4 regions of the Thalassotalea agariperforans genome follow, and region 4 is predicted to be linked to each of the others. Evidence: predicted binding sites of a transcription regulator. Region 4 holds the regulator's gene; each other region holds the start of a gene.
The links. The regulator LexA, encoded in region 4, represses DNA repair genes until DNA is damaged. The targets are predictions, from matches to a motif close to TACTGTATNNNNATACAGTA.
Positions count from the first base shown of each region.

Region 1 (4,059 bases), on a different contig from region 4:
TAAGTATTCTATTATTGAGTATTTATTTTTGTAATCAAAAGAATCTGCAATATCATCAATGACAAATAAAACGTCACCTTCTTGTCGTTTCCTTACTTCAATTTCGAACAATAAATTAAGTATATATAAAGCACGTCGTTCTCCTTGACTAAGAACATCCATTAAGATTGCTTTACCAACATTTTTAACGTCTCTTCCGTCATCAAAGTCAAAGCTAATTGTTGGTGTAGCACTATTAAGAATTACATCTTCTTGATTCTTAACACTTAGGCTAAAAGGAACATTAAAACGTTTATTAAACACTTTAACTACTTCTTCCCAAGTCGTTTGTTCTTCTTTTGCTTTTTGAGTAATATCTAAAATCAGCTTTTTATTTGTGTCGTATATCTCAACGAGTTCGTTCGACATCCCTTTGTGCTGTTGTAGATAAGCTAACCACAACTTGTTCTGCAATGTTTTATAATCAGCCAATTCAGGCAATAACCATTTATGTTCGGTTAAGTAATCTCTTAGTTTTTTAGTATCAACATTACTTAATTTTTTATCTATTGCTGCAAACTTCTTTGCCAAGCCAGCATCACTTAGGACTTTAGCTTGCTCACCATCAATTAGCTGTTGTAACTCTTTATGAGTAAAAACCTCTTGTTTATTTCCATCTAGAGTCAAATTGACAGTATGTTTAGCACCAAAAAAACCAGTGTCATTAAGACTTTTTGAAATGCTATTAGCACTTTGATGGTTAAATGATTTTGAAAGAATTGGGGACTTATCAACTAGGTTTTCATATGTTTCAATATATTCATTAAGTTCTTTACTGAGATTACCTGAACTTATCAATTGCAAAGCTTTTTCATTAAACAGCTCGTTATAACTGATGTCAGATAATTGTGAAAAATCATCTTTTTGCTGATTTAATTCAGAAATCAAATCATAAAACTCCTTTTCACTTCTACCGAAACAATTACATAGCACTGATTCAACACTTTCCTTTCTTCCAGATATACCAGAGCTAGCCTTTAGGCTTTTTACAAACTCTACCCTCTTGCTTTGTATCTTTTTTAGGGCGTCGTCGTACTGTTGTTTTAAGGTGTCATTTACTAATAAAAGTGAAACTTGCTCCGAAGAGTAGCTTTCTTGATATGGTTTAATTACAAAAACATCGGCACTATCAATTGATCTACCATCTGACAACACATCACGTTTGGTGGCTCTTTCAGGAAAAATAACATCCTTACTTTCAGTTTTTGTAGCTATATCATCAAAGGTTCGAGCTAAAGAGCTTTTCATAAATCCATTTGGAGCATAGATAGAATAAACGCCTTTGCTCCTATGATTTACTGCGAGGTCAAATTCGAAATTTAGTTTACCTATTCCATAACAATTTTCTAAGGCTATATTTAGCTTGTCCATTTTTACTCCTGTTAATCTCGATTGACGAAAATAATAAAAAAGCGATTATCATATTACATCAGGGTATGAATATATTATTCAAGTGCAATCTAAGTTTTAAGTCACTTAGTTTGATCTGTATAAGGTTTTTATTAGAGGAGTTATTAAAGTGTACCTGTGGGGGCAGGTTCGTTAGAACGTCAGCAATGTTGTTTACTTCATTAACGTCTGATATTTTGAATTCATTTAAGTCTAATTTGTCGGTTCACTTGTCGTTAGATAATCTTAGGCTAATGTCCGTTCGTATCTAAGCGGACATTAGCTTCTTTATTTCTCGACAAATATTCCATAATTTTCACTAAATGATATACTGCTCAAATATACAGTGTTTTTTGTTTGGCGCTTTTATGAAAGTTATTCCTATTTATATTGAAGCCGGTATTTCTGGTTTTGAATCGCCTGCGGCAGAATATAAAGAGCTTGGCTTGTCACTCGACCAGTTATTAATTACTAAACCTGACGCAACCTTCATTGGTGTTGCGAAAGGACAATCAATGGTAGAAGTTGGCATTTTTGATGGTGATTTACTCATTGTTAATCGAGCTGAGCAGGTTAGAGATGGTGATGTTGTCGTTGCTAGCTTTAACGGCTGCTTTACTTGTAAGCTTATTGATACCCAGCGCGCCCAGCTTATTTCTGCCTCTAAAACCCATAAAACAGTAAACATTACTGAAGGTGATGATTTTCAAATTGAAGGCGTGGTAACACGCTCTATTCGTTTACACCGTCAAGCCAGTGAGTTAATAGCATGTATGCGTTAGTTGATGCGGTTTCTTACTATGCGTCAGCTGAAAAGGTTTTTGACCCATCGATAAGAAACAAACCCGTAGTTGTTTTAACCAACAACGATGGTTGTGTTTGTGCCGTTTGCCCAATTGCTAAACAGCTTGGCATTCCTAAGTTTAAACCTTACTTTCAAATCAAATATTTTTTAGATAAACATCACGTCGTTGTTCGTTCATCCAACTACGAATTGTATGCAGATTTAAGCGATAGAATGATGAATGTTATAGGCCGCTTTTGTGATAACCAATATGTGTATTCGATTGATGAATCATTTCTCTATTTCGAAAACTATCATGCAATCATTAATGACTGGCACAGCTACGGACATAAAATTGTTGATACTGTTTGGCAAGAAACGCGTTTACCCGTTGGTGTTGGTTTTGGCCCAACCGCAACACTTGCCAAAGCGGCAAATCATGCAGCAAAAAAGTTATCAGGCTTTAATGGTGTTGCGGTTATTGATACTGATAAATCAAGACAAGATATTCTTAAACGCATGTCAGTTACCGATGTTTGGGGCATAGGTAACAGGCTAGGTAAAAAGCTTAATTTACTTGGCATTAAAAACGCTTGGCAATTAGCGAACCAAAATCCGAAAGCGATGCGTAGCCAATTTGGTGTTGTCGTTGAGCGCACGGTTAATGAGCTAAATGGTATTAGCGCGTTATCGTGGGATGATGTAAAACAGCCGAAGAAAGAAATATTTTCAACTCGAAGTTTTGGCCAGCGAATTACCGACATTGATTCATTAAGAGCAGCGCTTGTTACTCATAGCAGTGTTGTTGCTCGAAAATTAAGAAAACAAACATCACTTGTTAAGCGATTACTAATTTTTGCTGCCAGCTCACCTCATGATGACAACTACGTAAAACGCTCGTTTATTTACACCTTTCCTTTAGGTACTGATAACTCATTAACCATGGCAAATGCGGTGTCAGCCATGGTGCCACATCTTTTTCAAGTAGGCGTACAGTATTATCGTTGTGGTGTTGGCGCTATTGAATTACATGACCAAGCCTTTACCCAGTATGATTTATTTGAAACACAAAAAGAATCACCTGAATTAATGTTCATGTTAGATAAAATCAACCATCGTTATGGCGCTGATACGTTAAAAATAGCAACCGAAGGTAAAGCAGAAAAATGGCAAATGCGAAGAGCATTCTTATCGCCAAGTTATACAAGCAAGTGGTCTGATATACCAAAAATAAACTGTTGAGGTAAATATGTGTGGTCGATTTAGTGTAGACAATGGGTTAACGCCAATAGTTAGCGAACTATTTAATACAAATTACAGCGTAGAAACTAACGATAATTTAAGTCCAAGCCAATCAGTTGCGACTATTGTTAAAACTAACTCAAACTATCAGCAAGTAAATGCCTTATGGGGAATTAAGCCGAGTTGGTCTAAAAAACTCATTATTAATGCTCAAGCTGAAAGCGTGGCAACTAAACCTACATTTAGGCAAGCTTTTCAAAGTCAAAGGTGCTTAGTACCTTGTAATGGTTGGTTTGAATGGCGCTTAGAAAATGGCAAAAAAGTAAAATACTTCTTTGAGCATGCCAATAAAATGCCTTTGTATATGGCCGGCATATTATTTCAACATGAGCATACCGAACTAGTCACCTTAACTACTCAGCCTAATGAAAAGTGCGCTCAATACCACAAAAGAATGCCCGCGTTGGTGTTAGCAAAAGATAAAGACTATTGGTTTAATTCCTCACCCTTGGATCTTGAACCATTACTACAACACGTGGAGGATAGGGTTATTAACATTGAGAAAAAATAAATTTAATTAGAACAACATATTTGTAGAGGTTAAT
Region 1 is NZ_JBQMWH010000005.1:102,569-106,627, forward strand. Features, by position in the region: gene ACSLUO_RS08985 (AAA family ATPase) at 1-1,410, opposite strand, end outside; gene ACSLUO_RS08990 (LexA family protein) at 1,797-2,210, shown strand; gene ACSLUO_RS08995 (Y-family DNA polymerase) at 2,198-3,454, shown strand; gene ACSLUO_RS09000 (SOS response-associated peptidase) at 3,462-4,025, shown strand.
Region 1: the regulator LexA is predicted to act here: its motif matches at 1,758-1,777, upstream of ACSLUO_RS08990 (LexA family protein).

Region 2 (4,059 bases), on a different contig from region 4:
ATAACGAATCGGTTGATCAGCAATAACGGTAAAGTCATCAAACTTAGCTTCAAGCTTGAGGTTGTCGAGAAAATTAACTTTGATTTCCATTGAATAGTTTCCGAATTTTGGTGTGTTTATCGAAAGGGGAAAGCGATTGAGCAGAGCTGGCTTTACCTTTCTATTGACGCAATTTTATCTTACAAGCTAATTATCCTGCTTTTTGTTTAAATAGTCTTGGTTAAGTTAATAATTTAGTGAAATAAATTATTTCGTGATAATCGCACATAGAAAAGATATTAATTTTTTTACAATTTATTTGGTAATAACGTGAATATTCATTCGAATAAATAAATTCGCACCGTATAATAGCGCTGCATTTTTATTTGAGTTTTTGGTCATGTTTAAATCTTTTGTTTATCACAGTATTCTATTTGTCGTATTAGGGCTACAGGCCTGTGGTGGCGGCAGTTCAAAACCAGCAGATAACCCGAAGCAAGAGTATAAATTTAGCTTACAAGGGCAATTACTGAATAATTGCGGTTTAACAAATCAATTTTCTGATTATGATTTTTATTTACAAGATGAGAATTGGCAAACCATTAAAAAGTACCAGCCTAATGCACAAGGTGTGGTTAATCTGATCATTACCAAAGAAAATATCAATTATACCATTGTAGCAAAAACACGTTCAGGCGATGCGCCAGAAGGTTATGATATTGTTAGTCATCAAAATGTTAAAACAGCTACTCAAGCTGTATATTTCGCTCAATATGACAATAAAGTTAATAACAATGCTTGCCAATGTGTAAAACAAGATTTACAACTGCGACACCGACCATTTGCTAGTCGTGAACAAGTGCTAAGCTCAGCTAATTTTGCCAGTTGGCAAGCAATTGATGAACGTACTACTGAGTTTACCGATGTTGAAGTGTGTCGTGATAAATCGTCGGCTTGGCCGAAACACTCTTTTGCGGTTTTAGGTAAAAATAGCCAAGATGAAGTGATTGGCGCAACTGAATTTGTTGATGATTTTTCTTCAGCAAATAATGGCTTTTGGCAAGCAACAGCCGTTGATGTTGCCGAGTATGAGTTAACCTTAGCTAAAAACCATCAAATGGTAACTACGAGCCAGTTAATTTCAGGGCGTCATCATTTTGCTTTTAATGTGCCATCAAGCCAGCGAGAGGTGTATTTATTTAAGAGTCACCCTTATATAAGTGAAGCGGTGTTTGTTTCAGAAGCGAGCCATCAGTTTGTTGATGTAACTTCGTTATTAGGTACTTTTAAATTACAGCGGCAACGACGCATCGCATCTGAAATTGCCGAGCAATCACTTGATGTGCAAGCAAGTAAAGAGTTACCTGATATCGACCAACAATATTTATCGGAATTAAGTGCTGATGGTAGCTATGATTTTAGCCAGGTTAAAAGCCATCCAATGTTAATTGCTGAATTTGATTATTTAACCTTGATCAATAATGTCAGCATTCCTGTTAAATGGACTTATTATGGCCCAGCTAAAGGTACTTTACCGATCGTTAAACCTCCTGCTGATCATCAAGCGATTATTGGCGATAAAAATAACATTTATAAAACAAAAATTACTTTGTTAAAGAGTAACGCGACCAATAAGTATCAAGAATATATTGCTTACGCACAATCAGCAGATCCAAGAGAATTTTCTGATGATATTGAACGTATTGTTTTAGAGGTGAATTAGCCCCTAGCGAGTGATGCTTTAAATATAAAGCATCATGGCAAAGTGACAGCCGGCAGCAGCTAAAACAAATAAATGCCAAATGGCATGGTTATAAGGGATCTTTTTTTGGACATAAAAAATGATCCCTAAGCTATACAACAAGCCACCACAAGCCAATAATAATAAACCAGTAAATGGCAACGCTTGATAAAGTTGCTTTATCACAAATAACGAAATAAACCCCATACCTAAATAAGTGAGCAAAGAAGTTATTTTATATTGGTGACCAAATTTCAGTTTAAAAACCACACCTGCACATGCTAGCAGCCAGATCAAAACCAATAAGCTATAGCCTAACGTACCCTGTAAAGTGATCAACATTAATGGCGTGTAGGTACCGGCAATCAAAATATAAATAGCACAATGATCAACTAATTTAAGTATGGCTTTTGCTTTTTCATTAATAATGGCGTGATATAACGTTGATGCCATAAACAGTAATACCAAAGAAGTTCCATAAATTGCAAAGCTAACAATTTTTGTTGCGTCTTGTTCAAAGGCGGCAACCACCAACAATAGCGTTAAGCCGGCAACACTTAATAAAGCGCCAATACCATGACTAACCGCGTTAGCAATTTCTTCTGCTAGGCTATATGCTTTGCTGGCTTTCTCAATTCCCAAGGTTTGCATTGCTATTACTCTTTGTTCTTTTCGTTATTAGAAAACACTATTAGGTGTACACGTGTACGCTGAATGGTAACAGAGTTAAGGTATCAATGTAAGAGGTCTAACCTGTTTTAATTATGTTAAAGAATATTATTTAAGAAAGGATCGTACTCAAAAAAATCAGATAACTTTCAGCTTTAAACATGGCTATGTTTGTGTTACTGTTGTTTTATACAGTTTTGTTGTATTTAATTGTCGCTGACAAGATACTATTGGGGAAATAAAATGGCAGTTGAAAGTCGATTTGTTGTAATGAGAAACGGGGTGGAGGTTCAAACATTCATGGATAAAAAAGCCGCTGATGATTACGATAAAATGCTAGATATGGCTGATAATTTAGCTGAAATGTTTAATAAAGCACCAGCGGAATTAACTGAAAGCTTGGTGGAAGAGTTGAGTATTTATTTAGCGCAAAACCGTGAAGATGTGTTAATTGCATTACAAGCTAAAAAACCAAAACCTGTTAAAAAGCCTGCTGCTAAGCCGGCAGCAAAAAAAGCCGGTGTTGTTACTGATATTGCAGCGAATAAAGAGTCTGCTTAATAATATCCAATATGAAGTACCAGTTGCACTTTAGTAATAAACGCAAAACCATCGCGTTACAAATAAAACAAGGTGATCTGGTGGTTCGAGCTCCTGCTTATTTAACTAAGCAACAAGTTGAACAGTTTGTTTTGTCAAAACAGGCATGGGTAACTAAAAAATTAGCGATTATCGAACAGCAAAAACCGGCCACGTTTTCGTATCAAGATGGTGATTCGCTTTTTGTTTTTGGTAAAACAAGGCGCTTTACGGTGTTAATGGGCGATGTTCAAAACGTTTGTCTATTAGAAGACAGCTTGGTTGTTACGTTAACCACATCACAAAACTTATTAGCCAACAAAGCGTTATTGCTAAGAACACTTATTCTTGATTGGTTTCGCCAACAAGTTGACACCTACTTACAGGAAAAATTGTTTTTTTACCAAAACGTCACCGGGCTTTGTGCTACGAGTGTTAAAATACGGATTTATAAATCTCGTTGGGGGAGTTGTAATAGTAAACGCGCGCTGACCTTTAATACCTTATTAGCTATGGTCCCTAAAGCCGTATTTGATTACGTTATTGTTCATGAACTATGCCATATCAAGCATATGAACCATTCTGCCGCTTTTTGGCAATTGGTTGCCAGTTATATGCCTGATTATCAACAACAAAAACATTGGCTAAAAATAAATCAGAAACAATTGTCTTTACCTGAACTATAACTACCCATCTTGCTAAATCGCCTGTTTTATCTCGATTCTCTTTCTGAATCTTACTCTTTGAAATATCGATAAATATCCTATCTTTCGCTGAAATTTATTGGCGGCTATTTAGCTTGGCATAATTATTGTTTGAAACTTATTTAATAAGGTTGTGGTCATAACTATAAGGCCACTTAACAATGAGGCAGTTATGAAAAGAATGGTATTTAGCTTGAAGATAACGTTGATCTATTTAGCATCGGCGATTTTATCGTTATTAATTTTACGTAGTCTTATTGGTTTTTAACGCTTAATTTATCTCGAATAATAAAGTGCTACCTGAGCATTAATTTTAATCTTACTTCAAAGAATAAGGTTTTAGATGCTTTATTGCTCAGATATTGATAAATTCCTCGCCAACCCATT
Region 2 is NZ_JBQMWH010000001.1:522,271-526,329, forward strand. Features, by position in the region: gene ACSLUO_RS02325 (OsmC domain/YcaO domain-containing protein) at 1-90, opposite strand, end outside; gene ACSLUO_RS02330 (hypothetical protein) at 380-1,702, shown strand; gene trhA (PAQR family membrane homeostasis protein TrhA) at 1,721-2,371, opposite strand; gene ACSLUO_RS02340 (YebG family protein) at 2,633-2,950, shown strand; gene ACSLUO_RS02345 (M48 family metallopeptidase) at 2,962-3,654, shown strand.
Region 2: the regulator LexA is predicted to act here: its motif matches at 2,567-2,586, upstream of ACSLUO_RS02340 (YebG family protein).

Region 3 (4,059 bases), on a different contig from region 4:
CTCATCCATGGTTAAATTTAAAAAATGCGCTGATCGTTTTACAATTTCAGTTAAATCTTTAGTTTTATAAAATTCTAAGCGTTGCACAATACCAAAGCGATCTCTTAAAGGTGAGGTTAACGAACCTGCCCGTGTAGTTGCGCCAATCAAAGTAAAAGCCGGTAAATCTAATTTAATTGAACGCGCCGCCGGACCTTCACCTATCATAATATCTAATTGGTAATCTTCCATTGCAGGATACAAAATTTCTTCAACTACAGGACTCAAACGATGAATTTCATCAATGAACAGCACGTCATTTTCTTCTAAATTTGTTAATAGTGCGGCTAAATCACCGGCCTTTTCTAATACCGGCCCTGATGTTGTCCGAATATTAACGCCCATTTCATTTGCGACAATATTGGCTAACGTGGTTTTACCTAACCCCGGCGGACCAAAAATTAATAAGTGATCTAGCGGTTCAGCTCGTTTTATTGCAGCTTCAATAAAAATTTCCATTTGTGATTTTACGTGATCTTGGCCGGTATAATCAGCCAACATTTTAGGGCGAATAGCGCGATCTACCCCTTCATCTTCACGGGTTGCAATAGGTTGGATCAGTCGATCAGCTTCAATCATAAATAGCGTATCTTTTTAATATAGAGAAAAATGAACAAGTAAAATCAAAGTTTATAACATCGCTTTTAATGCGTCACGAATTAACGCTTCACTCGACATCCCCACTTGATATATACCTCGAACCGCTTTTTCGGCTTGTGCTGAACTATAACCAAGAGAAACCAAGGCATTAATAGCATCACCTTTATGATCACTGTGAACTAAGCTTGTTGCTTCACCACCTGATAAAGGCATTGCATCGGTTGCCGGTGTATGAATATCACTTTGCCAATCTTTTAACCTATCGCGCATTTCAATTAATAAACGTTCGGCGGTTTTTTTACCGACACCTGGAATTTTTACTATTGTGGTGAGGTCATCATGAGCAACACAACTTACAAATTGCTCAGCCGACATACCAGATAATATAGCTAAGCCTAATTTAGGGCCAACACCATTCACCTTGATTAACAAGCGAAACAACTTACGTTCAGTTTTATTGGCAAAACCATACAATAATTGAGCATCTTCTCTCACGACAAAATGAGTATATATTGTTGCTTCACTATCGATTTCAGGTAAAGAATAAATACTGGTCATCGGCATTGATATTTCATAGCCAACACCATGGCATTCAATTAAAATTTCTGGTGCAGTTTTTTCTAATAATTTTCCACGAAGACGGCCGATCACTTAATTCACCTTTCATTAATTTACATATATTCAAGCTATCTCAACTTGCCCGTTCAACAGCTTGAGATGATTTGGCTATAACCTGTTTATTTGCCAAAACAATAACACTATATAAATATACAGTAAAGTAACTTTTACCTTTAAGGACAACACTGTTCACAAGCAGTCAGCCGCTAACCCAGCTCAAGATAAAAATTTAGCGTAACCGGCCTCTAACAGTTTTAGAAGCCTGACCTGACATTTTCAACAAAGACTCATAACTATGACCATGGCATAAAGCAACGGCAAGTGCATCTGCCGCATCAGCCTGTGGCGCGGCAGGTAATTTTAAAATAGAGCACACCATATGTTGTACTTGTTCTTTAGATGCAGCGCCCGTACCAACAACTGACTGCTTAATTTGGCGGGCTGAATATTCAGCAATGGTTAAATCGGCATTCGTTGCCGCGACAATTGCAGCGCCTCGCGCTTGGCCAAGCTTAAGTGCAGAATCTGGGTTTTTTGCCATAAAGACTTGCTCAATAGCAAACATGTCCGGCTGAAATTGAAGAATAAGTTCTGACACGCCAGCAAAGATAGTTTGTAATCGAGGGCCGAGTTCTTTACCAGCAGAAATTGCTTTAATACAACCACTGCCCAAATAAGTAAAATTACGCCCTTCTTGTTTAATAATGCCATAACCCGTTAAGCGAGAGCCGGGATCAATACCGAGAATAATGGACAAAGTACAACCTGAACAAAAATCTTATCATGCAGGGAAGTTTATCAGTTTTTACTAGGGTCTGTTTATCTTTGTTTAATAATTTAGCTGAGAGATAAAATCGTTTTAATCAAGGCTGAAATTATGTCGTTTAGTCATCTAAACCAATAATTTTTAACGCCGAGTAAAGCGATTTTAGCCTCAGCCCACAGGGCAATGGCTATTTTTTACACTAGCTGCATTAGAATTTCACTCATTTGGAATAAGCAAACAACGTTCATTCTGCGTTGCTATCACTAAAAATAGCCTATTGCTGAAAATATAAACAAAGTTAACAGACCCTAAAAGTTATAGCCTTGATTCATTTACATTTATGGCTTGCTGATTAAATGATCGGAAAGTAGTTGATAGAAGTTTTTTTGATCTATCGGTTTTGCCAAGTGCGCATTAAAACCAGAACTTAAATATTGGCTTACTTCTTCTTTCATAACATTCGCAGTTAAAGCAATAATAGGAACTTTGCTGCCTAATTCTCGAATATTTTGACAAGCTCCAACGCCATCAAGCTCTGGCATCTGAATATCCATCAAAATAATATCCGGTTGCGCTTGTTGGTAAAGATTAATTGCTTCAATGCCATTTTGTGCAAGGTAAACCTTTGCTTTGGTTAACTCGAGCATTTTTTTAACGACCATTTGGTTAATACGGTTATCTTCGGCAACAAGTATAATTTTATCGTGTAGATCTGGAGCATTGATCACTTCAGCTGCTGAGTTAATTTCTTGGTCAACCACCAACTTATCAACTTTAACCATAGGTAAATTAACCATAAAGCTTGTGCCAACTTGCTCTTTACTTTTAACGCGAATTTCACCGCCCATCAAATTAGTTAAGTTTTGTGATATCGCCATGCCTAGTCCAGTACCGCCATATTTACGAGTAGTTGAACTATCTGCTTGGGTGAAATGATGAAACAACTTAGCTAGAGCAATTTCATTCATACCAATTCCGGTATCGGTAATAGTAAAACTTATGCCTTTTAAATAATGGTTAAGTTTAACATTCAATTCAACAGAGCCTTGTTCAGTAAACTTAATGGCATTAAACAATAAATTAACCAATATTTGTTTGATACGAACTTGATCACCTAACCAATACGATGGCAAGTTATCTTCAATGCTCAGTTTAAAAGTTAATGATTTTTCTTGTGCTAAGGTACTAAATTCATACTCTATTTCATTTAAAAGGATTGATAAATTAAACTCGCAACATTCAATTTGTAATTGCCCTGCTTCAATTTTAGAAAAATCTAATATTTCATTAACAATCGTCAATAACTTTTTCGTTGAAGAAATGGCATTACTCACCAATTCAACACCATTATTACTGAGCTGCTCATTACGCAATAACTGTAATGAACCGTATATGCCATTCATTGGTGTTCTAATTTCATGGCTCATATTAGCCACAAATAAACTCTTTGCTCGATTAGCGATTTCTGCTTTTTCTTTTTCTTGCTCTAACTGAGCATTTTGAGAACTTACCAGCGCATTCTTTTCATTTAAATCATCATTAAGCTTTTGCAAAGATAAGGTTTTTTCGGTAACACTTTTTCGCAATTGACGATTAAATACAACACTTAGCAACAATAATAAAAAGCTAACAGCTATTGCAGTAAACAAATACTGTCGATTAATGCCTTTATCTTGATTGAGATAATCGTCAAAAATTAAACCATCTAGTGAGCTTTCTTTTTCAACTAAACCTAAATTTCGGTATATATTCGCAATATGCAAAAATCGACTTTTCGAGACCGTACCTATTGGAGTGATCTCAGAATATATTAACGGCTTGGTTTTTAGCGCTTCAAAGGTCAAAACCGCTTTATCGGCATTAGGGTTATATTTGTTAATGATCAAATCCACTAATTCAGCTTGATGGCTTAATGCATACTTCCAACCTTTTATACTCGCTTCAATAAAAGCTTGTGCGCGTTCAGGATGCGCTTCAACATATTGTTGAGAAGTAAAAATCATATCACCGTAAAAATCGATACCATAATTACGCGG
Region 3 is NZ_JBQMWH010000007.1:40,088-44,146, forward strand. Features, by position in the region: gene ruvB (Holliday junction branch migration DNA helicase RuvB) at 1-618, opposite strand, end outside; gene ruvA (Holliday junction branch migration protein RuvA) at 670-1,290, opposite strand; gene ruvC (crossover junction endodeoxyribonuclease RuvC) at 1,487-2,014, opposite strand; gene ACSLUO_RS10850 (ABC transporter substrate-binding protein) at 2,362-4,059, opposite strand, start outside.
Region 3: the regulator LexA is predicted to act here: its motif matches at 1,396-1,415, upstream of ruvA (Holliday junction branch migration protein RuvA).

Region 4 (4,059 bases):
AAGCTATAGGTTTTATTTAAGTCTTCGGTTGGGCTGAGTTCTTCAATGGTGTCAGCAACTTGCTCTTTAACCTCTGCAACAACCGCTTCAACTTCACCGACCGGTGCGGTACCTACGATAGCACCAACATCTGCAGCCTGAATGGCATCACCAGTATTGTTACCCCACGCATTACGTTCGTAAGTCACAACAGCAGCAAGTTCTTTTAACGTCAGTTGTTTACCGTAGCCTTGCATACCAGTACCAGCACGACCATTTACCACAATATCAATATGAGCAGCAGCCTCACCTAAGGCAATTGGGCTGCCTTTTAAAGCAGGAAACGCTGGCGGTAAACCTAAACCGGTTGGTTGGTGACAAGCAGCACAATGTGCCATGTAAGTTTGCTCACCTAATGTCATCAACTCATCTAAGCCTAAAGTGGCATTTAATGAGGCTTTTTCAGCAGCTGCCGCTTGCGCAATTAACGCTTTTTGTTCATCAAGCCAAATGGCGTAGTCTGCTTCGGTTTTTACCTCAACAACCACAGGCATAAAACCATGATCTTTACCACATAGCTCAGCACACTGGCCGCGATAAATACCGGGTTCATCAACAATCGTCCAAGCTTCGTTAATAAAACCTGGATTGGCATCTTGTTTTACCGCAAACGCGGGTACCCACCAAGAATGAATAACATCGTCAGAAGTAATTAAAAAACGTACTTTTTTATTCACCGGGATCACTAAGTGTTTATCCACTTCTAGCAGATAATGTTCACCTTTTTGGGCAGAGCTGCCATTTTGGTTTTGATATTGTTCTTTTGGTGTTGATAATACGGAATAAAATTCAATATCTTGGTCAAAATATTTATAGTGCCATTTCCACTGGGAGCCAGTAACTTGGATAGTAATATCTGAATTGTCATTATTTTCCATATCAATTAGCGTACTTGTTGCAGGTACAGCCATTGCAATAAGAATAACAACAGGGATTGCGGTCCAAAGAATTTCAACCTTAGTGCTTTCATGAAAGGTAGCTGCTTTTACACCTCTTGATTTACGGTGGAATATCATCGACCAAAACATAGCACCGAACACCACAGCGCCAATGGCAGTACAAATCCACATGACTAACATATGCAAATCATAAACTTCACGACTAACTGCAGTAACACCTTTTGTTAGGTTTAGTTGCATATCAGCCCAAGCTGAACTGGAAACAATACTTCCCAAAAACAGCCAACCTAGGTTACGTCTCATCACTCGACATCTCCTCTGTCCTTTAAAAGAAAACAAAATAAGCACACAGAGTAATACACAGCCCACTGACTCATATTCTGTTGTTTATCGGTTATTTTATTGTGACAAAAAGGCTGAAAGCCGTTGTCTTTTATAATTATTTAGTTATTTTTTTGTTCACTTTCAGAATTAGAATTACTCAAATATTGACATAGGTCAATGTTTAATTTTTGAGCAATTACTTTAAAAAGCCAATAAAATCAATGGAGTATTAACTCTAAAAGGAGCTACGATAGGTGTTAGATGAAAATTAATGAAAAAATGATGAGAAAGACAGAGATAGAAAAGGATCAAGATTAATCCTTTTCAAAAAATAAATATAAGTTTACATCCAATCGGCGTTTCGAATAACCCCAACCGCAATTCCTTCAACATTAAATTGCTGGCTGGCAAGATCAACTTTAATAGGTGAAAAGTCTTCGTTTTCTGCATGTAAATAAACAATATTACCATCACGCTTAAAGCGCTTAACGGTGACATCATCTTCCACTCGGGCAACAATTACTTGGCCATTTTTAACATCCGTGGTTTGATGAACCGCTAATAAGTCGCCATCGAGTATGCCAATATCTTTCATACTTTCGCCATGAACTCGCAACAAATAATCGGCATGAGGGTGAAATAAACTGCCATCTACCTTGTAATGCTCTTCCACATGTTCTTGGGCAAGAATAGGTTCACCCGCAGCAACACGGCCAATCAAAGGTAATCCTTCTTCTTCAATAAATTCTTCGGCTAAACGAATGCCTCTTGAAGTACCTGGTAACATTTCAATATAGCCTTTTTTGGCTAACGCTTTTAAATGCTCTTCTGCCGCATTTGCTGACTTAAAACCAAAAAAATCAGCTATTTCAGCTCGAGTTGGCGGCATACCGGTTTCGGCAATTTTTTCTTTGATCAGATCAAATATTTGACCTTGTCGTGGGGTTAATGGACGCATATTATTCCTGTTACTTTATACAGTGATAACTGTCAGTATATACAGACTGTATATAAACTCAAGTAAACTATCACTTAAAATAAAGCGGCTATTTAACCGTAAAAATAATCAAGCAATATTAAAAGCGCTAGGTATTATACCAATCCGTATAAGAAAGTAATCGCTTAGCAAGAATTTAAAGGATTAGAAGAAAGGCATTGATTGAAGAGAATGGTGTTAATATATCGATGATTTTCATGCCTAAAAATAATACAAAAAACCTATACTTATTAATTTGTTAATGCTAGTTTTATGTTTAAGTAGATAACATGGATAGTTAATAACTTGTTAGTATTATTAAAACAAATCAAGAGAAGAATTAAGTTTTCCATACGCTTAACCGTGGTGAGCGTGTTTATTTTCTCAACGATTATTACCGCTTCAATTGCTATCGGCCTGCAATACTATTTCAGTGAAAATCTTGCAATTGAATCTAGAGTTAAGCTTTTTAATTTAACCACTCAAAATACCGCAAATTATTTAAAAAGCATCAATGAAAATGCAGAAAATACCGTTCGTATTTTATCTAAAAGCCAAGAAATTATTGATAAAAGCAGTGAAGATAAAACAGCCCTACGCTCCTTGTTGTCACAAATCATTGAAACCAATCCACTGCTTTATGCCTTGTATGTCGGTTATGATAATGGCCACTTTTATGAAGTTATCAACTTAAAGACCAGTGAAACCGTTCGTCAACAATATCAAGCAGCAATTAGTGATCGATGGTTAGTAATTGATATTCAAGATAAGATAAAACAAACACATTATTACGACCATAACTTTAAGTTACGAGTAACTCACACAGAAAAGACCAATTACAACCCTAAAGAAAGGGTTTGGTTTAAACAAGCTCAAATCAATCAAGTACACAAAACACAACCTTATTTATTTAGCCATTTACAAGCTCCCGGTCAAACGTACTCAATCAAGTTAAAAAACAGTAACACTGTTTTAGCTGCTGATATTCCCTTATCAAATTTATCCGATTATTTAGCCAGTCAGCATCAATCAAATCAATTATCAACCGAGATGTATATTTTTAATGCGCTCGGTGAATTAATTGCGTCAAATCAACAACAGACAACATCCGCCTTACCCAAACTGGCACCGTTAACGTTAAATCCAGCTCAACTGGAAACATTAGCTAAATACCCCAATATTAAAATTTCTAATGAAAGCAACTGGCCACCAATAGACTTTAGTGTTGGTGGCGAGCCTCATGGCTATGGCGTTGATTTACTTTATGCCATTTCAGATATGCTCAATTTACCTATCACTTTTGTGAATGGTTTTACTTGGAGCGAGTTAGTTGAAAAATTTGAATCGCATGAATTGGACATGTTGCATTCCGTTTTCCCAACCGCAAACAATCATAAAAAAGGACCGCTAAGTAAAGCCGTATTTCAAACGCCTTTTTCCGTTGTTACTCAGCCGAACCATTCAACAATTGATAACTTAACCAGCCTAGCGAACAAAACGCTGGCAATACCTAAAGGCTGGTCGATTATTGAGGTGGTAAAAAAAACTTACCCCGATATCAAAATAGTTGAAGTCGCTGATTCCCGAACCCTATTAACTCAAGTAAGCCAAGGTCAAGTAGATGCCGGATTAGACAACGACATTGTTTTAAAATATTTACAAAACCAATACTTTATCAAAAATATTCAATACCATTCTTTAAGTCATTTATCTGGTAAAGTTTTCCCTGATACCATTCATTTTTTAGCACATAAAGAACAACAAGATTTAATCGATTTATTAAATTTTGCCATTGAAAATGTCCCCATGAGTTTCCATCAA
Region 4 is NZ_JBQMWH010000004.1:65,272-69,330, forward strand. Features, by position in the region: gene coxB (cytochrome c oxidase subunit II) at 1-1,241, opposite strand, end outside; gene lexA (transcriptional repressor LexA) at 1,606-2,220, opposite strand; gene ACSLUO_RS07575 (HD domain-containing phosphohydrolase) at 2,611-4,059, shown strand, end outside.